DNA from 2 places in the Vogesella sp. XCS3 genome. Region 2 is predicted to be linked to the other one. Evidence: riboswitches for the same ligand, from Rfam matches in the RefSeq annotation. Region 2 holds a riboswitch; the other holds the start of a gene.
The links. Region 2 has a riboswitch for cobalamin ahead of LCH97_RS11960 (TonB-dependent receptor domain-containing protein). Riboswitches for the same ligand answer to the same signal wherever they lie in the genome.
Positions count from the first base shown of each region.

Region 1: another riboswitch for cobalamin. It lies ahead of LCH97_RS05345 (iron ABC transporter permease); the one in region 2 lies ahead of LCH97_RS11960 (TonB-dependent receptor domain-containing protein).

Region 1 covers NZ_CP085530.1:1,128,143-1,138,779, forward strand. Annotated here, with positions in the region: gene LCH97_RS05335 (PepSY domain-containing protein) at 1-991, opposite strand, end outside; gene LCH97_RS05340 (alpha/beta hydrolase) at 1,092-1,670, opposite strand; cobalamin riboswitch at 1,798-2,004, shown strand; gene LCH97_RS05345 (iron ABC transporter permease) at 2,109-3,134, shown strand; gene LCH97_RS05350 (ABC transporter ATP-binding protein) at 3,131-3,883, shown strand; gene cobO (cob(I)yrinic acid a,c-diamide adenosyltransferase) at 3,880-4,497, shown strand; gene LCH97_RS05360 (cobyrinate a,c-diamide synthase) at 4,884-6,179, shown strand; gene cbiB (adenosylcobinamide-phosphate synthase CbiB) at 6,173-7,072, shown strand; gene cobD (threonine-phosphate decarboxylase CobD) at 7,069-8,079, shown strand; gene LCH97_RS05375 (cobalamin-binding protein) at 8,076-8,972, shown strand; gene LCH97_RS05380 (ABC transporter substrate-binding protein) at 8,969-9,802, shown strand; gene LCH97_RS05385 (cobyric acid synthase) at 10,262-10,637, shown strand, end outside.
Region 2 covers NZ_CP085530.1:2,494,108-2,504,744, forward strand. Annotated here, with positions in the region: gene LCH97_RS11915 (hypothetical protein) at 1-115, opposite strand, end outside; gene LCH97_RS11920 (sulfite exporter TauE/SafE family protein) at 127-939, opposite strand; gene LCH97_RS11925 (EVE domain-containing protein) at 939-1,397, opposite strand; gene LCH97_RS11930 (5-formyltetrahydrofolate cyclo-ligase) at 1,425-2,018, opposite strand; RNA gene ssrS (6S RNA) at 2,043-2,226, opposite strand; gene LCH97_RS11940 (cell division protein ZapA) at 2,242-2,559, opposite strand; gene LCH97_RS11945 (hypothetical protein) at 2,556-2,759, opposite strand; gene LCH97_RS11950 (cobalamin-binding protein) at 2,781-3,653, opposite strand; gene cobU (bifunctional adenosylcobinamide kinase/adenosylcobinamide-phosphate guanylyltransferase) at 3,650-4,183, opposite strand; gene LCH97_RS11960 (TonB-dependent receptor domain-containing protein) at 4,323-6,149, opposite strand; cobalamin riboswitch at 6,274-6,480, opposite strand; gene cobT (nicotinate-nucleotide--dimethylbenzimidazole phosphoribosyltransferase) at 6,619-7,653, shown strand; gene LCH97_RS11970 (histidine phosphatase family protein) at 7,789-8,394, shown strand; gene LCH97_RS11975 (adenosylcobinamide-GDP ribazoletransferase) at 8,468-9,301, shown strand; gene LCH97_RS11980 (hypothetical protein) at 9,363-9,869, shown strand; gene speB (agmatinase) at 9,940-10,637, opposite strand, start outside.

The DNA of each region.
Region 1 (10,637 bases), 1.4 Mb from region 2:
CTTCGTTACGCGGATCGTTCGGGAATACCGATACGGTAAACACGCCTTCGTCACCGTCCGGCAGCGCAATGTTGTAACCCGGCACCACGCCACGGGCGCGGGCGGTATCCACTACCTGCTGCAGCGCGATCTGCGGCGTGGCAGCCTGCGGCACGGCGCCTTTGTGCGCCGCGTGCGGGTCGGTGGACTTGGGCAGCGGGCTAGGCTCTACCGCCCACGGCACGATTTTCTCTTCGGTGCTGTTCAGGCTGATGGCTTTCTTGTCCGACTTGGGCACGTCGTCCCACATCTGCGCCGGGAACTGGCTCCACACCGCCGCAAATTTCTCGCCCCAGTAGCCGGTCCAGGTCAGCCCGGACAACAGCATGAACAGCAAGAAGATGGCGCCCCAGAAGCCGGTAACGGCGTGGATGTCACGCCAGAAGGCGCGGCCACCGGCATTCAGGCGCGGCCAGAATACCGCCAGTTTGCCGCGGCCACGCGGCCACCACAGGTACAGGCCGGATACCAGCAACACCAGCGTCCAGCTGGTGGCCAGCTCCACCAGCAGGTCGCCGTTTTTACCGATCAGCAGCTCGCCGTGCAGCTTCAGTACGATAGTTTGCAGATTATTGTTTTCGTCCAGCGCGCCCAATACGGTGCCCTGGTAGGGGTCTACGTACACGCCCAGCTTGGCGTCAGCGGTCTTGATGATGACCTTGGCGCTGGCGTCGGCAGCCGCAGGCGGCTGGTAACGCAGCACGCTGGCACCAGGGTATTGCGCCTTCACCGCCACCACCAGGTGGTCGGCCGGGTGCGCGGGGGTACTGGCTGCGGGGACGTTCAGCAGATTGCCGTACATCAGCTGGTCCAGCTGCGGCTTGAACAGGTAAATCATGCCGGTAATGGCCAGCATGATCATGAACGGGGCTACCAGCAAGCCGGCATAAAAATGCCAGCGCCAGGCCACCGTGTAATAGCGGGGGGTTTTCTTGTCGGCAACAACGGCCATGGTCAGTCTCGCGTGGAGGGTGAAGGCCGGCATTGTTAGGGTTGGCCGCACACGCCACAAGGCTGTGCGACACTATGCCGCAGGCGGCAAATCGTCGCGTTCAGGCACTGCGCACAGCCACGCCGGCAGCTCGGATGCCATCCAGCAAGGCGGCCAGCTCGGCCAGGCCGTCTTCCCACTGCGTATGGCCGGACGCCACATTGATATGCCCTGCCCCACGCAGCCACACCAGCGGCGCCTGCCACAACGCTGCCATGCGTGCGCTGCGCAGCGGCAGGCTGAACGGGTCGTTATCGCTGGCCACCACGCGGGCGGCAAACGGTAGCGCGGCCTGCGGCAGCGGGGCAAACGGCTGCAGTTGGGCCGGGGCGCTGGCTCGCTCGACATCGGCCGGGGCCACCAATAGTGCGCCGGCCAGTTTGTTGCCGTAGCGCGCGGCGTAGTGCGCCACCGTGGCACAGCCCAGGCTGTGGGCGATTACCACCACCGGTTGCGTGGCCGCATCGACGGCCGCGTCCAGCGCCGCCAGCCAGTCGCCCAGCTGCGGGGCGTGCCATTCGTGGTTGGCCACGCGCTGCGCGCCCAGCAGCTGCTGCCAGTGGCTTTGCCAGTGTTCTGGGCCGGAGTTGTTCCAGCCCGGCTGGATGATGAAGTCGAAACCGGAAAAATCGTGTGCCATGCCGCAGCTCCTGCCAATGTCATTTGCCTTACCTTAGCAGGGCTTTTATATTTCCAAAAATACTGATTTATTGTTTTTTTATTTCTCATGGCAATATAAACGCCCCAAGCCAGCGCGCCCGATCTGGTAAAATTGCCGCTGCCTAGGTGCTTGCCCGGCTCGGCCGGCAAGTTAAACGGGAAACAGCCCCAAGCTGTGCTGCCCCCGCAACGGTGTGTTTCATCTGGCTGCCCCGCGCAGCTGCCCGGCCCCTGCGCCACTGTACCTGCCGGTACGGGAAGGCGGGCCAGCGGCGAAACCAGCCCGGATACCGGCCCAGGCCACGCTGCGTGCCGCCAGATAGCCTGGCGGCACGCTTTACCATGCTGCGGAGGGCGGCATGCGGCCAGCCCTCTGCCCGCCCGCCCCCCGCTGTACACCGGAAACACCGTGCAGCCCATGCCTTCTATTTCACCTCAGCGCCCCACCCACCCCGCGCTACGCCTGCCACCGGCCACCCTGCTGGCCCTGCTGCTGGGCATTAGCCTGGCCACCTTGCTGCTGGCCTGCGCCAGCGGCAGCGTGGCGCTAGGGCCAGGCCAGATTTGGCAAGCCCTGCAGGGCCAGGGTGATGCGCTGGCCACTACCCTGCTGCAGCTGCGGCTGGAACGCGCCCTTACCGCCTGGATTACCGGTGCCGCACTGGCGCTGGCCGGCCTGCTGATGCAATCGCTGCTGCGCAACCCCCTGGCCGACCCCTACGTAATGGGCGTGTCCGGCGGGGCATCGGTGGGCGCGCTGCTGGCGCTATGGCTGGGGCTGGCCGTGTGGCAGGTAGACCTGGCTGCGGTAGCCGGTGCGCTGGCACTGTCCGGCGTGCTGTTCTGGCTGGCGCGGCGCGACTTTGGCCGCAGCAGCGGCACCGTATTGCTGCTGCTGACCGGCGCGCTGCTGTCTACCGCCTGCGGCGCGGTGATTTCGCTGCTGCTGACCATCGCCCAGGACAACCAGCTGCGCGGCATGGTGTTCTGGCTGGTGGGCGACATTTCCGGCACGCCGCTGCGGCCGTGGCCGTGGCTGGTAATGCTGCCGGCCATGCTGCTGGCCTGGTGGCAGGCGCCTGCCATCAACCTGCTGGCGCTGCACGGCGACCACGCCGCCACGCTGGGCGTGCCGCTGGCGCACCTGCGCCGCTTGCTGCTACTGCTGTCGGCCAGCCTGACTGCCACCGCCGTCAGCCAGGGCGGCAGCATCGGCTTTGTCGGCCTGATGGTGCCGCACGCCTGCCGCCTGGTGTGCGGGCCCAACCTGCGCCTGCTGATCCCCGCCTCCATCCTGAGCGGTGCCAGCCTGCTGGTACTGGCCGACACCCTGGCACGCACCGTGGTAGCCCCGATGCAGCTGCCGGTGGGCATTCTTACCGCGCTGCTGGGCGTGCCGGTACTGTTCTGGCAGCTGTCGCGCACGCGCCGGAGGCTGGCATGATGCTGCACGCAGACAAACTCAGTATTTTGCAAGGCCAGCGCCACCTGCTGCACCAGCTGGGCTGGCAGGTACAGGCGGGCGAAGTATGGTGGATCGCCGGGCGCAACGGCTGCGGCAAAAGCACGCTACTGGCCACGCTGGCCGGGCTGCGCGCCCCGGCGCAGGGCAGCATCAGCCTGTGCGGCCAACCTTTAGGCAGCACCGCGCCGCGCCTGCGCGCCCAGCGCCTGGCGCTGCTGCCGCAAGCCAGCCACGACGCCTTCGACTACGCCGTGATCGACGCGGTAGCCGCCGCGCGCTACCCGTGGCCGGACGACGGCCACAACCCCGGCCGCATTGCCGCCGCGCTGAACGCCTTCGACCTGGCACGCCTGGCCGAGCGCCCGCTGCAGGCACTATCCGGCGGCGAACGCCAGCGCGTGGCGCTGGCCAGCGTGATGGCACAGGATGCCCCGCTGCTGCTGCTGGACGAGCCCACCAATTCGCTGGACCTGGCGCACCAGGCCGCCCTGCAAGAACAAATACGCCGCTGGCAGGCCGATGGCAAAGCCGTGGTGGTCGTAAGCCACGACCTGCAGTTTGCCCCCGCCATCGCCAGCCACGCCCTGCTGCTGGACGGTGCTGGCGGCCATAGCCAGCACACGCTGGCCCAGCTTGGCGCCACCCACCTGGCGCAGGTACTGGGCTACCCGCTGACCCGCATCACCCACGCAGGCCACCCCTGCTTTTTACCCGGACACACCACATGAGCCACACCGACGACCAAGGCCGCACCGAGCGCCACAACGCCCGCATGGCACGCAAAAAAGAAATCATGGACGCCCGCATTGCCGCCGCCGACGAGCACCGCGGCGTGTTTATCGTCAACGCCGGCAACGGCAAGGGCAAAAGCTCCAGCGGCCTGGGCATGGTGATGCGCGCGCTGGGCCACGACATGCAGGTAGGCGTGGTGCAATTCATCAAGGGCGCGATGGAAACCGGCGAGGAACGCTTCCTGCGCCGCTTCCCTGAGCAGGTGCAGTTCCACGCCATGGGCGAGGGCTACACCTGGAATACGCAAGACCGCGAGCGCGACGTAGCGCGCGCCACCGAAGCCTGGGCCAAGGCACGCGAGATGCTGCAAGACCCGGCCATCGGCCTGGTGCTGCTGGACGAGCTGAACATCGCGTTGAAATACAAATACCTGGACGTAGACCAGGTGCTGGACGACATCCTGGCGCGCCCGCTGCACCAGCACGTGATCGTCACCGGCCGTGGCGTACCGGACGCGGTGGTAGAAGCCGCCGATACCGTCACCGACATGACGCTGGTGAAGCACGCCTTCGCCGCCGGCATCGCCGCCCAGCCCGGCGTGGAGTGGTAGGCGCGGCAAACCTGAAACCTATTGGCCACGAAAGCCACGAAACAACACAAAAACAAAACTGCCGATTGCCATGGCCAGCAGGCCTTGATGACACCGAAAATGTCCAAGCCCAAAAGCAGTCAGTAGCAGATTTTGTTCGTGGCTTTTCGTGGTTTTCGTGGCAAAAATGGTTTCCGCCCTGCCCCACGGCTTGGCTAGGTAAATATCAGGACAAAACCCGCTAGCCACGAAAGATACGAAAGCACACAAAAACAAAACCGCCGATTGCCATGGCCAGCCGGCCTTGATGACACCGAAAATGTCTCGGCCCCAAAGCAGCCAATCGCAGGCTTTTGTTCGTGCCCTTTCGTGGGTTTCGCGGCCAAAAACCAAATAAAGAAAACCCCATGAGCTGCAAAGCCCTTTTGCTATCCGCCATCGCCTCCGGCCAGGGCAAGACCACCGTTACCGCCGCGCTGGCGCGCCGTCTGGTGCGCGACGGCTACCGCGTGCGCGTGTTCAAGACCGGGCCGGACTTCATCGACCCGCTGCTGCTGGCCGCCGCCAGCGGCAGCACGGTAGACGTGCTGGACCTGTGGATGTGTACCGAAGCGCAGTGCCACAGCCTGCTGGCGCAAGCCGCCGCCGAGGTGGACTACGTACTGATCGAAGGCGTGATGGGCCTGTACGATGGCCAGCCGTCCAGCGCCGACCTGGCAAAACAGTTTGGCGTGCCGGTACTGGCCGTGCTGGACTGCAGCGCCATGGTGGGCACCGCGCTGGCCATTGCCCGCGGCCTGCGCGACCACGGCCAGCTGCCGTGGGCCGGCCTGCTGGCCAACCGCGTGGCCAGTAGCGGCCACGCCGACATGATCCGCGCCTGCGGCACGCCAGACCTGCCAGTGGTGGGCTGCCTGCCGCGCCAGGCCGAATCGCTGCCGGAACGCCACCTCGGCCTGCACCTGCCCAGCGACCTGCCCGACCTGGCCGCGCGCCTGGACGCACTGGCCGACGCGCTGCAGCTGGACCACGCCGTGCTGGCTGCGCTGCCCGACTTTGCACCCGAGACTGCCCCCATGGCCACGCTGCCGCCGCTGCTGGCCGGCAAAACCATCGCTGTGGCGCACGACGCCGCGTTTGCCTTTGTCTATGCGGCCAACCTGCGCACGCTGCAGGGCATGGGCGCGCGCATCGCCACCTTTTCGCCGCTGGCTGACGAGGCCATTCCGGCCGACGCCGACGCGCTGTGGCTGCCCGGCGGCTACCCCGAGCTGCACGGCGCCACGCTGGCGGCCAACACCCGCTGGCTGGCCAGCGTGCAGGCCTTTGCCGCTGGCGGCAAGCCGGTGTGGGCCGAATGCGGCGGCATGATGGCGCTAACCGAACAGCTGCACGATGGCCAGGGCCAGGCACACCGCATGGCCGGCGTGCTGCCCGGTAGCGTACGCATGACCGCCAAACTGGCCGGGCTGGGCAGCCAGGGTTGGCCGCACCCTGCCGGCGAGCTGCGCGGCCACACCTTCCATTACTCGCAGTTCGACACCCCGCTGCCCGCTGCCGCCACCTGCCAGCGCAAGGCCGGTGGTAGCCCGGGCGAGGTGGTGTACCGCCACGGCAGCGTGCAGGCCAGCTACTTCCACGCCTACTTTGCCAGCCAGCCCGCCGCCGCAGCAGCGCTGTTCCTGCCGGAGGCCGCATGCTGAGCACCAGCCTGCTGCTGGCCGCCGGCCTGCTGGCCGACCGCGCACTGGGCGAGCCCACGCGCTATCACCCGCTGGTGGGCTTTGGCCGCGCGGCCAACTGGCTGGAAAAACGGCTTAACGCCGGCCGCTGCCGCCTGCTGCGTGGTGCCGTGGCGTGGGCACTGCTGGTGCTGCCGCTACCACTGCTGCTGGCCTGGGGGCTGGCACAGCTGCCCGCGCTGGCCGCCGGCATCCTCAGCGTGGCGGTGCTGTACTTTACCCTGGGCCGCCAGAGCCTGATCGAGCACACCCGCCCCATTGCCGACGCGCTGCTGCAAGGCAAGCTGGCCGAGGCGCGGGCGCTGACCGCGCGCATTGTCAGCCGCGACCTCAGCCAGGCAGACGACAGCGCCATTACCCGCGCTGCCACCGAGTCGCTGCTGGAAAACGGCCACGACGCCGTGTTCGGCGCGCTGTTCTGGTTTGCCGTGGGTGGTGCGCCGGCCGCGCTGGCCTACCGCCTGGCCAACACGCTGGACGCGATGTGGGGCTACCGTAACGCGCGCTTCGAGCGCTTTGGCAAAACCGCCGCCCGCGCCGACGACGTGCTGGGCTACGTGCCGTCGCGCCTCACAGCACTGGCCTACGCCCTAGCCGGCAACACCCGGCTGGCGCTGGCCTGCTGGCGCCAGCAAGCACCGCAGTGGGACAGCCCCAACGCCGGCCCGGTGATGGCTGCCGGCGCCGGTGCGCTGGGCGTGCAGCTGGGTGGCGCAGCCGTCTACCACGGCCAGCTGGAAGCGCGGCCGCAGCTGGGTGCAGGCCAGCACCCGCGCGCCGGCGACATCCGCCGCGCCGCGCAATTGATGGACCGCGCCATCGTGCTGTGGCTGCTGCTGGCGCTGCCGCTATGAGTACCGCCCTGCGCCCCGTGCACGGTGGCAACCTGCTGCAAGCCGTCGCCCGCTTTGGCGGCACGCCCGAGCAATGGCTGGACCTGTCCGCCGCGCTGAACCCGCAGCCCTACCCGGCCCCGGCCACCGACCCAGCGCTGTGGTACACGCTGCCGCAGCCGGACGCCGCACTGCACACCGCCGCCTGCGCCTACTACGGTGCGGCCAAGCTGTTGCCGGTGGCCGGCAGCCAGGCCGCCATCCAGGCGCTGCCACGGCTGCGCGCCCCTGGCAGCGTGGCGGTAGCCCACCCCAGCTACGCCGAACACGGCTGGCGCTGGGCGCGCGCCGGGCACCAGGTAAGCCGCCACCAGCACGCCGAGCTGGCCGCACAGGCCGGCCAGGTGGACGTGCTGATCCTGTGCAACCCGGACAACCCCAGTGGCCAACGTTGGCCGCAACAAGCCGTGCTAGCCATGGCGGCGGCGCAAGCCGCGCGCGGCGGCTGGCTGGTGGTGGACGAAGCGTTTGCCGACGTGACGCCCGCGCTGTCGGTCACCGCCCACGCCGCCACGCAGCCCGGCCTGGTGGTGCTGCGCAGCCCCGGCAAGTTCTTTGGCCTGGCTGGCTTGCGGCTGGGTTTTGTCGCCGCCGCTGGCGACATCCTGCAGGCGCTGGACGACGAGCTGGGGCCGTGGACCATCCCCGCGCCGGTGGCACGCATCGCCACCGCCGCGCTGGCCGACCGTGCCTGGCAGGCCGCAGCACAGCAGCAGTTGGCCGCAGGGCATGCCCGCTTGATGGCCTTGCTGCAGGCGTACAGCCTGCCGGCCGACGGCTGCCTGCTGTTTGCTGGTGGCGCCTACGAGCAGGCCGCCGCCTTGCAACAGCACCTGGCGCGGCACCGCATCTGGTGCCGCCTGTTTACCGACCCGCAGCCCCGCTTCCGCCTGGGGCTGCCCGCCAGCGAGGCGCACTGGCAGCGCCTGGCCGCCGCGCTGGCCAGCTTTGCACCGGACACCCTATGAAACCCATTGCCCTCGCCCTGGCCTGCACGCTGGCGCTGTCTGCCACCCCCGCCAGCGCGGCACCCATCACCGTCACCGACGACCAGGGTCAAACGCTCACCCTGCCCGCCCCGGCCAAACGCGTGATCAGCCTGGCACCGCACGTTACCGAGCTGATCTACGCCGCTGGCGGCGGCAGCCGGCTGATTGCCGCCGACGCCAACAGCAACTACCCGCCCGCCGCGCAGGCGCTGCCACAGGTGGGCAGCTTTCGCGGTATCGATATTGAACGCGTGATTGCCGCCAAGCCGGATCTGATGATTGTGTGGCTGCACGGCCCGGCCGAAAAACAGCTGGCGCAGCTCAGGGCGCTGGGCATCCCCATGTATTACAGCGAGCCCAAACACCTGGCCGACATCCCCGCCAGCCTGCGCAAGCTGGGCACGCTGCTGGGCAGCAGTGCCGTAGCCGAGCAAAGCGCACGGCAGTTTGATACCGAGCTGGCCGCGCTGCGCCGCCAGTACGCCGGCAAGCCCAAGCTGCGCGTGTTCTACCAGGTGTGGCACAAGCCGCTGTACACGCTAAGCGGCCAGCACATCGTGAACGACGCCATCGAGCTGTGCGGCGGCCAGAACATTTTTGCCCAGCTGCCGATACCTGCCCCGGTGGTGAGTGAGGAGTCGGTGATTGCGGCCAACCCGCAGGTGATGCTGGCCGCCGGCATGAAAAAGCAAGACGACCTGCAGGCGCGCTGGGCCGGCATCAACGCCATTGCCGCCGTGCAGTACAAGCAGCAATACCAGATCGACAGTGACATCCTCAACCGCCCCACCCCGCGCTTTCTGCAAGGCACCCGCGCCGTGTGCCGCAGCCTGGACGCGGCACGGGCGGTGTACGCGAAAGTGAACCCATGATCCACACCACACCGCATTACCACCGCATTGCCTGCCTGTGCACCGAGGCAGTGGAAACCCTGTACCTGCTGGGTGCCGAAGACCTGGTGGCCGGCATTTCCGGCTTTACCGTCTACCCGCCCGAGGCACGCCAGCAAAAGCCCAAGATCAGCGGTTTTTCCAGCGGCAAGCTGGAAAAAATCCTGGCGGTAGAACCCGACCTGGTGGTGGGCTACTCCAGCCTGCAAAGCGACATGCTCAAAGAAGTGGCAGAAGCCGGCGTGGACATCCTGCACTTCAACCACCACAGCGTAGACGGCGTGCTGCGCATGGTGCGCGTGCTGGGCAGCCTTACCGGCCGCCGCCACGCCGCCGAGCTGCTGTGCGAGCAGCTGGAAGGCCAGATCAGCGCCGCCCGCCTGGAAACCGCCGCCCGCGACGCCGCCGGCCTGCCCCGCCCGCTGGTGTATTTCGAGGAATGGCACGACCCCATCATCAGCGGCATCGGCTGGGTGGGCGAGCTGATCGCGCTGGCCGGCGGCCGCGACGCCTTTGCCGAGCTGGCCGGCCACGCCCGCGCCAAGGAACGCATCGTGGCCGACCCGCAAACCGTGGTAGACCGCCAGCCGGACCTGATGGTAGGCAGCTGGTGCGGCAAGCGCTTCCGCCCCGAAACGGTACTGGAGCGCGACGGCTGGCAGCACGTACCCGCGGTGCGCAACGCCGAACGCGGCCATATCATCGAGATCAAGTCGGCTGACATCCTGGCACCCGGCCCCACGCTGATTACGCGTGGACTGCCGCAGCTGCAGGCGCTGATTCGCCAGTGGCACGAAGACCGCGCCGGCTAACCGCGCTTTGGCCACGAGGCTGCGAGTAACAGCTCGGCCACGAAAAACACGAAAAGGAATAAGCGCCATACCTACCCAGGCATCTGCCTGAGGCGGTTTCCGTTGCGGCACAGCTGTGTGCCATGGCACTGGCAAGCCAAGCCTGGCGTTTTATTTTTGTGTTCTTTGGTGGGTTTCGTGGCTAATGCCTTTGGATACAAACCCCACGAAACGCACAAAAAAAGATGAAAACCGTGTACGCCCTCACTTGAGCCTGAAACGGTTTGCGATGGCAGTAGCGCTACGGTGATGGCTTTGGCAGCCCAAGCCACCCGTTTTACTTTCGTGCTTTTTCGTGGATTTCGTGGCTAATGCCTTTGACTACGAAACCCACCAAACGCCAGAGCAGCTGCCCGTTTTGCTTTCGTGTTTTCCGTGGATTTCGTGGCAAAAATCCTCTTTATCGATCAGGAAACCCACATGCCCGCCCAACCCTGGCCCTTCCCCACGCTGATGGTGCAAGGCTGCACCTCGGACGCCGGCAAAAGCACGGTGGTGGCCGCGCTGTGCCGCCTGCTGGCCGACGCCGGCTACCGCGTCGCCCCGTTCAAACCGCAAAACATGGCGCTGAACAGCGCGGTGACCGAAGACGGCGGCGAGATCGGCCGCGCCCAGGCGCTGCAAGCCATCGCCGCCCGCGTGGCGCCGCATACCGACATGAACCCGGTGCTGCTCAAACCCAGCAGCGACACCGGCGCCCAGGTCATCATCCACGGCAAGGTGCGCGCCGACATGAACGCGCGCGACTACCACCAGTACAAAACCACCGCCATGGCCGCCGTGCTGCAGTCCTACC
Region 2 (10,637 bases):
GCGCCACTTGTACCGGCAGCTCGCCCGGCTGCCCGGTATACAGCGGCCCGCTATCGGCCTGGGCGGTGCCTGCGGCCAAGCCGGCCAGCAGGCACGCGATCAACGTGCGCTTCATGGTGTGTCCTTTCAGCCGTGGCGCAGCAGCGTCCACAGCATTTCGCTGGCCATCACCACCATCAGCACGGCGAAGGCCTTTTTCAGTTTTGCCACCGGCAAGGTATGCGCGGCACGGGCACCCAGCGGGGCGCACAGCACGGTCATCAACATCAATGCCAGCATGGCCGGCAGGTAGATAAAGCCCAGGCTGCCCCACGGCAAGCCCGCCACACTCCAGCCGCTGGACAGGTAACCCAGCGCGCCGGATACCGCAATCGGCCAGCCCAGCGCGGCGCTGGTGGCTATAGCTGTATGCACCGGCACGTTACACCAGCTCATGAACGGTACGCTCATGGAGCCGCCGCCGATACCCACCCAGCTGGACACCATCCCGATGACGCCACCGGCGGCGCCTTTACCCACCAGGCCTGGCATATTCCGGCTGGCCGGCGGCTTGGCGCCGAGAAACATTTGCGCGCCAATGGCGTAGGCGTACACCACAAAAAACCACTTCAGGCCATTACTGGGAATAAACCCTGCCAGCAGGCTGCCGGCAAAGGTGCCCAATACCATGGCCGGCGCCATGCCACGCACGATGGCCCAGCTTACCGCGCCCTTTTTATGGTGCTCGCGTACGCTGGCCACGCTGGTAAACACCATCACCGCCAGCGAGGTACCCACCGCCAGATGCTGTACATAATTGCCGCCCAAACCTGCGGCCTCCAGCACGCCAACCACCACCGGCACAATTACCAGCCCACCGCCCACACCCAGCAAGCCGGCCAGAAAGCCGGCAATGGCACCAAAACCCAGCAGTACGGCAAACATCGTTAAAGACAACATCAGAAAACGTGCTCCTGCAGATAGGCCCATTGTTCGGGCGTGACGGGGGTAATAGACAAACGGTTGCCGCGCGCCAGCACGGTCATGTCCTGCAAGGACTCATGCTGACGCAATTCAGCCGGTGACACCAGCCGGGTTTTGCGCACGAAACGTACGTCTACGCATTGCCAGCGCGGCTTGTCGGGCGGGGATTTGGGGTCGAAGTAAGGGCTGGCCGGGTCGAACTGGCTGGGGTCGTCGTGCGCAGGCGCCACCACCTCGGCAATGCCGGCAATACCCGGCTCGGGGCAGGACGAGTGCCAGAACAGCAGCAAATCGCCCGGCTGCATCTGGTCGCGCATGAAGTTGCGCGCCTGGTAGTTACGCACACCGGTCCACACAAAGTGGCGCTGCGGCGCGGCTTGCAGGTGGTCGATGCCCACATCGTCGGGCTCGGATTTCATCAGCCAGTAGGCCATGAGGGTCCTTTCACGCGCGGCATGCGCTCAGGCAAAACGATGCAGGCCGCTTTCGGTCAGAAGGTAGTCGAGGCGAACGTCCCACGGCTCGCGCGGCACACGGGCCACGCGCTGGCAGTCGTAGGCCACACCCACCAAAAGCGGCTTGCCATAGCGCGGGTGACGGCGGCGGAAGGCCAGCGTGCTGTCGTAGAAACCGCCGCCCTGCCCCATGCGGTAGCCGTCGGCGTCGATGCCCAGCAAGGGCACAAACAGTACGTCCAGCCGCTCGGCGCGCAGCTGCGGGCCGGCGTACTCGGCAATGCCGTAGCGCGGGTGGGTATACCAAAGGTTGGCCGCACCCAGGCGGGCAAACCACAGCCGGCGCCCGCGCTGCGGGATCACCGGCAGGTACAGCGCCGCACCACGGCCGCGCGCGGCGGCCATCAGCGGCGCCATGTCCAGCTCGCTGCCGGCGGCGATATAGGCACCCAGGTGCTTGCCGCGGCATAACAAGCGCGAGGCATGGCGGGCAATGGCGCGGGCGGCCTGCTGGCGATAGGCACGCGGCAAGGCCATACGGGCGCGGCGCAGCGTTTTGCGCAGCTGTGCCTTGGCGCTAAGCAGGTCGGCGGCTGTCATCGGGTATCAGAGGGAAAACGGGGGGAGTCCCCCGCGAGTGTCGATCCGGCAAAATTCGCTTGTACCCTGTTTCCAGGGTGGTCGCCCGCCCGTTGCTTCGGGCACATCCGGCTAAGGGACGCGGCACACCTGCAACCATGGCTAGCAACCGTAGCGAACGCATTGGTACAAAGGAATTTGGGAGCCTTCTCGAACACCGCAGGGGGTAGACGGATGTTCTGTACTACGAGAGCAGGCCTTGCTGGCCGGCGCTTAGCGCCTGGTCTGCTGCCTCGCTCATACTGCGTATTTTACGCTGGATTGCGGCCATCTCCAAGCCACCATCGCCTACTTTCACTTTCAACAGATCGTGGGCAATGTTCAGCGCAGCCATGATGGCGACCTTGTCAGTATCCATCACGCGGCCAGTGGCTTGAATACTATCGATTTTTTCGCCCAGCAGGCGCACGGCCTGCTCCAGCGTTTCGCGCTCTTCTGCCGGGGTGCCAATGGAAAAATGGCGGCCCAGCAGGGTAACGTCCACCTGAACCACGTCGCTCATGCTTCGTTCTCCTTCGGCAAGCGGTCAATCAGAAGGGTCACGCGGTGGCGCGTTTCTTCCAGATTGAACTTCATCTCGGCGTTTTCACGCATGGCTTCGGCCAGCGCCGAGGCAAAGCGGCTATTTTGGGTTTCCAGCTCGTGAATGCGCGCAATCAGCGCAGCGACACGGCCTTCCAGATATTCGAGTTCGTGTTCCATGGCGGCGAGAATAGCCAAGCGCTACGGGGGCGTCAAACCCAGCTTGCGCCTGGCATGATCCAGAGTGCTACACAGTTGTTCGGCAGCCCCGGCCAGACGCGGGCCGGGACGGCTTATCGTGTCCTGATCCAGGGTAAGTTGCAAGCCTTGCGCGACGGCGGGCAGCTGCGGCCAACGTTGCCAGCGGGCATGGTTGGCCGCATTAAACGCCAGCATGACCTGCGGGCGCGCCAGTACTACCGCCTCGATACTGACCTGCGGCGCAGGCAGGGCAGCCCCGGCAAACACATTGTGGCCACCACACAGGGTAATGAGCGAGCCCAGAAAACTGTGCTTGCTCACGGTAAAAACGGGGTTGTCGCCTATTTGCATAAATACCGACACTGGCGCGCTACGGCGATAACGCTGCTGCAGGCCGGCGATGCGGCGCTCGAACGCCGTGGCCTGCGCGTCGGCCTGGGCGGCGTGGCCGGTCAACTGGCCCAGATCGCGCATCTCACGCGGAATGTCAGCCAGCTGCAGCGGGGCGCTGATATACACCGGCACACCCATATCGCGCAGCTTTTGCACGGTGCGCGGGTTGCCGCCATCGCGCCAGGCCACGATCAGATCCGGCTGTTGTTGCAGGATGGCTTCGATGCTCAGACCGCTATAGCCGCCGACACGCGGCAGCTGGCGCGCGGCTGGCGGGTAATCGCTGTAATCCACCGCCGCCACCAGCTGGCTACCCGCGCCAATGGCGTACAGGTTTTCCACCGCGTGCGGCACCAGCGCCACCACACGGCGCGCGGGTGCGGGCAGTACCACACTATTGCCCTGCGCATCGCGCACCGATACCGCCGCCATGGCCGGCGCCGCCAGCCATAGCGCAGCCGCCCATAGCCGCCACCTCATGCCGCGCCTTTCAAGACCAAAGGTTGGCCGCAGGCCACCAGCGTGACGCGCTGGCATACCGCTGCCACGTCCTGGTTCAGCCGCCCCAGCTCGTCGACAAAATGGCGGGTTTCCGCCCCCAGCGGCACCACGCCCCAGCCCACCTCGTTGCTCACCAGCACGATCTGCGCCGGCGGCGCGGCCAACACCGCCAGCAAGCTGCTGCGTTGCTGCTGCCAGGCGTCGGCGTCGAACTGGCCGTGCTCGTCGAAAAAGCGCATCAGCCACATGCCCAGGCAATCCACCAGCACCAGGCTACCCGGGGCGGCCTGCTGCAGCGCCTCGCCCAGCTTGCGGCCAACCTCGGCCAGGCCCCAGTGCGCCGGACGTCGCGCCCGATGGTGGGCGATGCGCTCGGCAAAGGCCGCATCGCTACGGCGCTCGGCGGTGGCCACGTAGCACACGGCGCCGGCGTGCTGCAGCGCCAGGCTTTCGGCGTAGCGGCTTTTGCCGCTGCGGGCACCGCCGCTGATCAGGTGGGTAGTGGTCATGGTGTGTATTCCTGTCAAAACCGGCTCGGGGCGGGCAAGGTAAGACAAACCCCGCTGCCAAGGCAAGCGGGGCGGGGTTGGCCGCACACGGGCGGCCAGCAGGCAAGACCCCGCGCCAGCGGGGTGCAGGCACGTGGGCTTACTGGGCGTAGCGTACGCCGACAAACCAGCCACGGCGCGGCTGATTGTAGTCTTTTACCGTTTCGTAACGCTTGTCACCCACGTTGGTCAGCTTGGTATTCAGCGTCCACTGCTTGTCCAGCTGGTAGTCGGCACCCAGGTTCACCACGCCGTAGCCGCGCAGGTACTCGGTATTGGCCGTGCTGGTAGGGCGCTTGCCGGCGGCACGCAGCTCGGCGCTCAGCGTAGTGCGGTCCAGCGCCAGACTGGCGGTAACGCCACCGTGCAGCTTGCTGCGGTACTGCAGTATCTTGCCGGTTTTCTCGTCGCGCGCACGCTGCGAGGTCACGTTGGCCGCCAGGTTGATACCGGCGATCACGGTGCTGCCTTCCAGCGTCTGGCCGGTGATGTGGGCTTTATCGATATTGATCACGCTGGAATAGTCGGCGTTACCGGCGATCAGGTTTTCAATACGGTTATCAAAGGCGGTGAACTTCACGCTGTTGCTACCCTGGCGCCACTGCGCGGACAGCTCGCGGTTACGCGCTTCTTCCGGTTTCAGCTTGGGGTTGCCCTGGTAGCCAAAGGACAAAGGCCAGTACAGGTCATTGAAGCTTGGCGCCTTGAACGCTGTACCGTAACCCACGCGCAGCAGCCAGCCGGCAGCAGGAACAAAGCCGTAGCCGACCTGGCCGGTACGATGGCCGCCAAACTGCGAGTTGTCGTCATAACGCACGCTACCCTGCAGGCGGTGGGCACCAAACTCGCCCTGATAGCCGGCAAACGCGGCGTTCACACTACGGCGGGTCTGGGTGAAGGCCGTGCTGCTGAGGACGTGCTGCTCGGTGTTGACCAAACCCAGCGCCAGCAGGCCGGCACTGCCCAGGCTCAGATCATTCTGCCACTGCCACTCATTCTGGCGGGTTTCATAGTAGCTACTGGGCTTCACGAAGTTGCCGTTGGTATAGTTCAGCGACTTGTCGGCGCTATAGCTGTAACGCAGGCTACTGTTCCAGTGTTCGCCCAGACGGTTTTTCAGCTCCAGGCTCTGGCCTACCAAGCGGGAGTTGGCTTCGTCCTGCGCCTTGGCCGAACCGTCGTATTCGTTAACGCTTTCCGACTGGAACGCCGTCAGGTTCAGGCTGTGGCCAGGCGCCAGCTGGTGCTGCACGCTGGCGTTGTAGGTGGTGTTCTCGTAGCCGTCACGGTCCGGGTTATAGGTAGGCAGACGGTTGCTGCGCGCCGAAATGCCTTCGGTACGATTATGGCTAAAGGCCAGGTTGAACGCGGTACGGTCTACCTTGCCGGAGATACCGGCGCCCACGACACGCTTGCCTTCGGCACCCACGCCCACGTTGGCCGACAGCGCTGGCGCGCCGCTGCCGCGCTTGGTAAAGATCTGCACCACGCCGCCGATGGCGTCGGCACCGTACAGGCTGGATGCCGGGCCGCGCAGGATCTCGATGCGCTCGATGGCGTCCGGGTTCAGGTATTCCAGCGAGGTCGTCCCTGCTGTAGCCGAAACAACGCGCACGCCGTCAATCAGCACCACGGTCTGTTTGGCCGTAGCGCCGCGCAGCATCAGGCTGCTGCTCTTGCCTTCGCCACCGTTGCTGTAGAACTCCACGCCAGCTTCGCGACTGAGCAGCTCGGCGACGGTGAGGTTGCCGGACTGCGCGATTTCCTCGCGGCCCAGCACGGTGATATCGGATAGCACTTTGGCCACCGGGGTGGTGGTACGCGTGGCGGTTACGACCACTTCATCCAGGGTGACAGGCTGGTTGGCCATGGCGGCCTGGGCACAGGCCAGCGCTACCAGCGTGGCCAGGGGTTTGCTTTTGAACATGTAGACACACTCCGTAATGACAAAAAGGGAGTGCGGAGAAATAAAAGGACACAAGCGCACTGCCGGCAGGCACCGGTAGCAGGCTGTCTTATCGCCTCCCCGCGATACTCCAGCAAGACGCGATTCCGCCGCGTCTATTGCAGGCCGGTCTCCGGGCTGGGCCATTCGGCATCGTGCCTTCCCACCCTGCGGGGCAGTGGCTTGTACGATGCCTGGAGCGCGTACGCTCAGGCCTTACCGTTGCGGGGGCAGCGCCGGTCTTTCACCGGCTTCCCGTTTCACCTGCCCACGCCGTCTGGGCGTGGCAGGCACCTGCAAGCGACCATTATAACGGGATGCTGCGCCGCAGAACGCCAGCGCGGGAAATTAAACCATCTGCATGAAGCCCCCATTGCCAGCTGCGCTGCGCTGTCGTATGGTCTGCCCGTTCGCCTGCCCTGCAGGCCAGGAAATCATGCAAGGACCCCACATGCCACGTATCCCCGCCCCCAATCTGTCTACCCGCCAAGCCGCCGAAGCCCGCCAGCAGCAGCTGACCAAACCCGCCGGCAGCCTGGGCAAACTGGAGCAGCTCGCCATCACCCTGGCCGGGCTGCAGGGGCGCGACATCCCGCTACCGCTGTCGCCGGCCATTACCGTGTTTGCCGGCGACCACGGCGCCTGCGCCGAGGGCGTATCGGCTTTCCCGCCAGAAGTCACCGGCGCCATGGTGGCCAACTTCGTCCACGGCGGTGCCGCCATCAGCGTACTGGCGCGTGCCAACCAGGCACGGCTGGAAGTGGTGGATGCCGGCGTGGCCAGCGACCTGTCCGCCCTGCCCATCGTGCACGCCAAGGTACGTGCCGGCAGCGGCAACCTGCGCCGTGAAGCGGCCATGAGCCGCCAGGAGGCCGAAGCCGCGCTGCAGGTTGGCCGCGACGCCGCCCGCCGCGCCATAGCCGACGGTGCCACGCTGCTGATTGCCGGCGACATGGGTATTGGCAACACCACGCCGTCTGCCGCGCTGATTTGCCGCCTCACCGGCCACAGCGTGGAGGCCATTGTGGGCCGCGGCACCGGCGTCAGCGATGCCGGCCTGGCGGTAAAACGCCAGGTCGTGGCCGATGCGCTGGCCCGCGTGGCCGGGCAAACGCTGGACGGCCACGGCGTACTGGCCGAGCTGGGCGGGCTGGAAATCGCCGCCATGGCCGGTTTTTATCTGGAAGGCGCGCGCCAGGGCGTACCGCTGTTGCTGGATGGCTTCATCAGCACCGCTGCCGCGCTGGTAGCCCACGCCATCGACGCCGATATCGCCCCATGGCTGCTGGCCAGCCATTGCTCGCAGGAAACCGGCCACGCGCTGGCACTACAGGCGCTGGGCCTGAGCCCGCTGATCGACCTGGGCTTCCGCCTGGGCGAAGGCAGCGGCGCCGCCGCCGCGCTGCCACTGCTACAGCAAGCCATCGCGCTGCACGCCGGCATGGCCACCTTTGCCGAGGCCGGCGTGGCGGGCAAAAGCGCCTGATAACCGCCACAAGGCCATCGCCCGGGTGGCCACTGACGGGTATCCTTGCCAAAGCTGCGCCGCAGGCGGGCCCAAAATGCCTGCTGCGGCGAGTCGGCGTTTCTCATGTACTTTTGTGGCCAGGAGGCTTGCTGCATGAACCCCTATACCCTCACCCTGCTGCGCCACGGCGACATCGACCACCAAGGGCGGCTGATCGGCCACACCGACCTGCCGCTCACCGCACAAGGCCAGGCCGATATGGCGGCCAGCTGGCAGCGCATCGTGCAGCTGGCGCCGGTCAGCTGCATGGCCACCTCGCCACTGCTGCGTTGCCGCGAATTTGCTGTACAACAAGCGCTGGCCAGCCGCGTGCCCTTGCACGTGGCCCCGGCCTTGGCCGAGTGCCACTTTGGCGCCTGGGAAAACCGCCCGCTGGCCGATATCAGCGCCACCACGCCAGACTGGCAAACGTTACTGGCGCGCGGCCTGCTCACGCCGGAAGGCGGGGAAAGCTTCGATGCTTTCCGCACCCGTGTGCTCACCGGCTTTGCCGAGTGGATGCAGCAGGCACGCGGCAGCCACCGCGTACTGGTGAGCCACGGCGGCGTCATCAATGTGCTGCTGGCCGAGCTGCTGGGCACCGAGTTCAACGTGGCCCGGCTGATGGCGGTACAGCGCGGCGGCTTTGCCCAGCTATCGATTCTGGATGGCCACCCGGCCTACCTGACACGGCTGGAATCGCCGCAGCCAGCCAGCTAGCCCACAAGCCACACACAGGCTACCCACGGGCAGCCCACCGCTTACCCACAACCTTATCCACAGCTTATTGCCCATGCGCACCCTCATCCTGGCGATCCAGTTTCTTACCCGCCTGCCCACGCCGCAGCTGAAAACCTTCGACCCGGCGTGGCTGGCCGACGCCGCGCGCTGGTTTGCCCCGGTGGGTGTGCTGGTGGGTGCCATCGTATGGCTGGCGGTGCTGGCGGGCAGCCTGGTGGATCCCTGGTTGGCCGCATTGGCCGGCCTGCTGGCCTGGCTGTGGGTCACTGGCGGCCTGCACATCGACGGTCTGGCCGACCTGGCCGACGCGCAGGGCGCAGCGCACCGCTCGCGCGAACGCTTTCTTGAGGTGCTGAAAGACCCGCATCTGGGCAGCTTTGGCGTACTGAGCCTGGCCACGCAGCTGATAGTGAAACTGGTGTTGCTGATGCTGCTGGTGAAGCTGGGCGCGACTGGCCTGGGCGGCTTGCCGGGTACGCTGGTTTCCCCGGATGTGTCTGCGGCTTATCCGGGCTACCACGGCGCCCAGGACGGCATCGCAGCGTTGAAAAGGTTGGCCGCCACGCTGGGCGGGCTGGTACTGGTACCAGCCTGGGCGCGGCTGTTCACCGTGGCGTGGTCGGCCACGCTGCCAAGCCTGGCGGCGGGTAGCGGCGAACGCTTTGCCTGGCGCCCGCACTGGCTGAGCTTCTGGCTGTGTGGCCTGCTGTTGGCAGCCGCCAGCGCCTGGCTGGCACCGGTACTACTGCTGGCACCACTGGCAGGGGTGTTCTGGTGGGCCTACCTGAAGCGCAAACTGGGCGGCATGACCGGAGACTGTCTGGGTGCCGGCATCGAGGTATGCGAAAGCCTGCTGCTGCTGGCGCTGGTGGTGGCAGCACACTGATCGCATTGACATGAAACATGTCATCATGATGAGATATTGAAAACCATTCTCAATATCCAGCATGAAACTCGACAGCTTTGGCCTGGCGGCCGTCATCGTCATCCCAGTCAGCACCGTGCTCGTGTGGGTGGTAGCGCACTTCGCGCTGCCTGCCCTGCCCGTCTTGCTCGGCGGCGTTTTGCTCAGCCTGCTGCTGGCGCTGCGCATCAAACCGCTGCCATGGTCAGCCTTGCCCGCCGCGCCGTCACGCTGGCAGCAAGCGCTGAACCTGGCCGTGTGGCCCATCCTGACGCTGCCGTGGCTGCTACCGCAAGCCACGCTGCTGTTCGATGTCGTGTTCAGCTGTTGGATAGTCACCACGCAAACGCTGGCCTGGCGTCAACAGGGCACGCTGGCGCTAGGTTGGCCGCAACGCACGCTATGGCTGATCGCGGCCGCCTTGTTTCTGCTGACCAGCCTGCTCGCCAGTGATAGAAGCGTACTGGCGCTGGTATTCGGCGTCTTGTTCGGCTGGGTAGGCCTCAGCGGCCGCCGCCCGCGCTGGGGCAGCCCGCCACCGCAGGCATGAAAAACCGCGCCGGGCAGGCTGCCGGGCGCGGTGCGGGTAGTGCGGCCAACCTTGGCCGCCGGGTCTAGCGTCAGAGCTGGCCCGCTACCTTCTTGTTGCGCATCAGGCACAGCATGTCACAGGCGATGTGCGCCGCCGCAATGGCGGTGATTTCGCTCTGGTCGTAGCTAGGCGCTACTTCCACTACGTCCATGCCGACGATGTTGAGGTCGCCCAGGTTGCGGATGATCTTCAGCGCCTGCGCGGTGGTCAGGCCGCCCGGTACCGGCGTGCCGGTGCCCGGCGCGGCGGACGGATCCAGGCAGTCGATATCGAAGGTGACGTACACCGGCGCGTCGCCGATGGTTTTCTTGATCTCGGCGATGGTAGCGTCCACGCCGTTATCGTGTACCCACGGCGCGCCCAGCACGTTCAGGCCCATGAAGTCGTCGTTCCAGGTGCGGATGCCGACCTGTACCGATTTGGCCGGGTCGATCAGGCCTTCTTTCACCGCCTTGTAGAACATGGTGCCGTGGTTCAGGCTGTCCGGCTCGTCGTCCGGCCAAGTGTCACAGTGCGCATCGAAGTGCAGCAGCGCCAGCGGCTTGCCGTACTTTTCGGCGTGTGCAATCAGCAGCGGGTAGGTGACAAAGTGGTCGCCGCCGAAGGTCAGCATCTTGGCGCCGCTGGCCAGGATGGTACGCGCGTGTTCGATGATGGACGGCTTGATGGTGAGCGGGTTGTGCGCATCGAACCAGCAATCGCCGTAATCCACTACGGCCAGGTCTT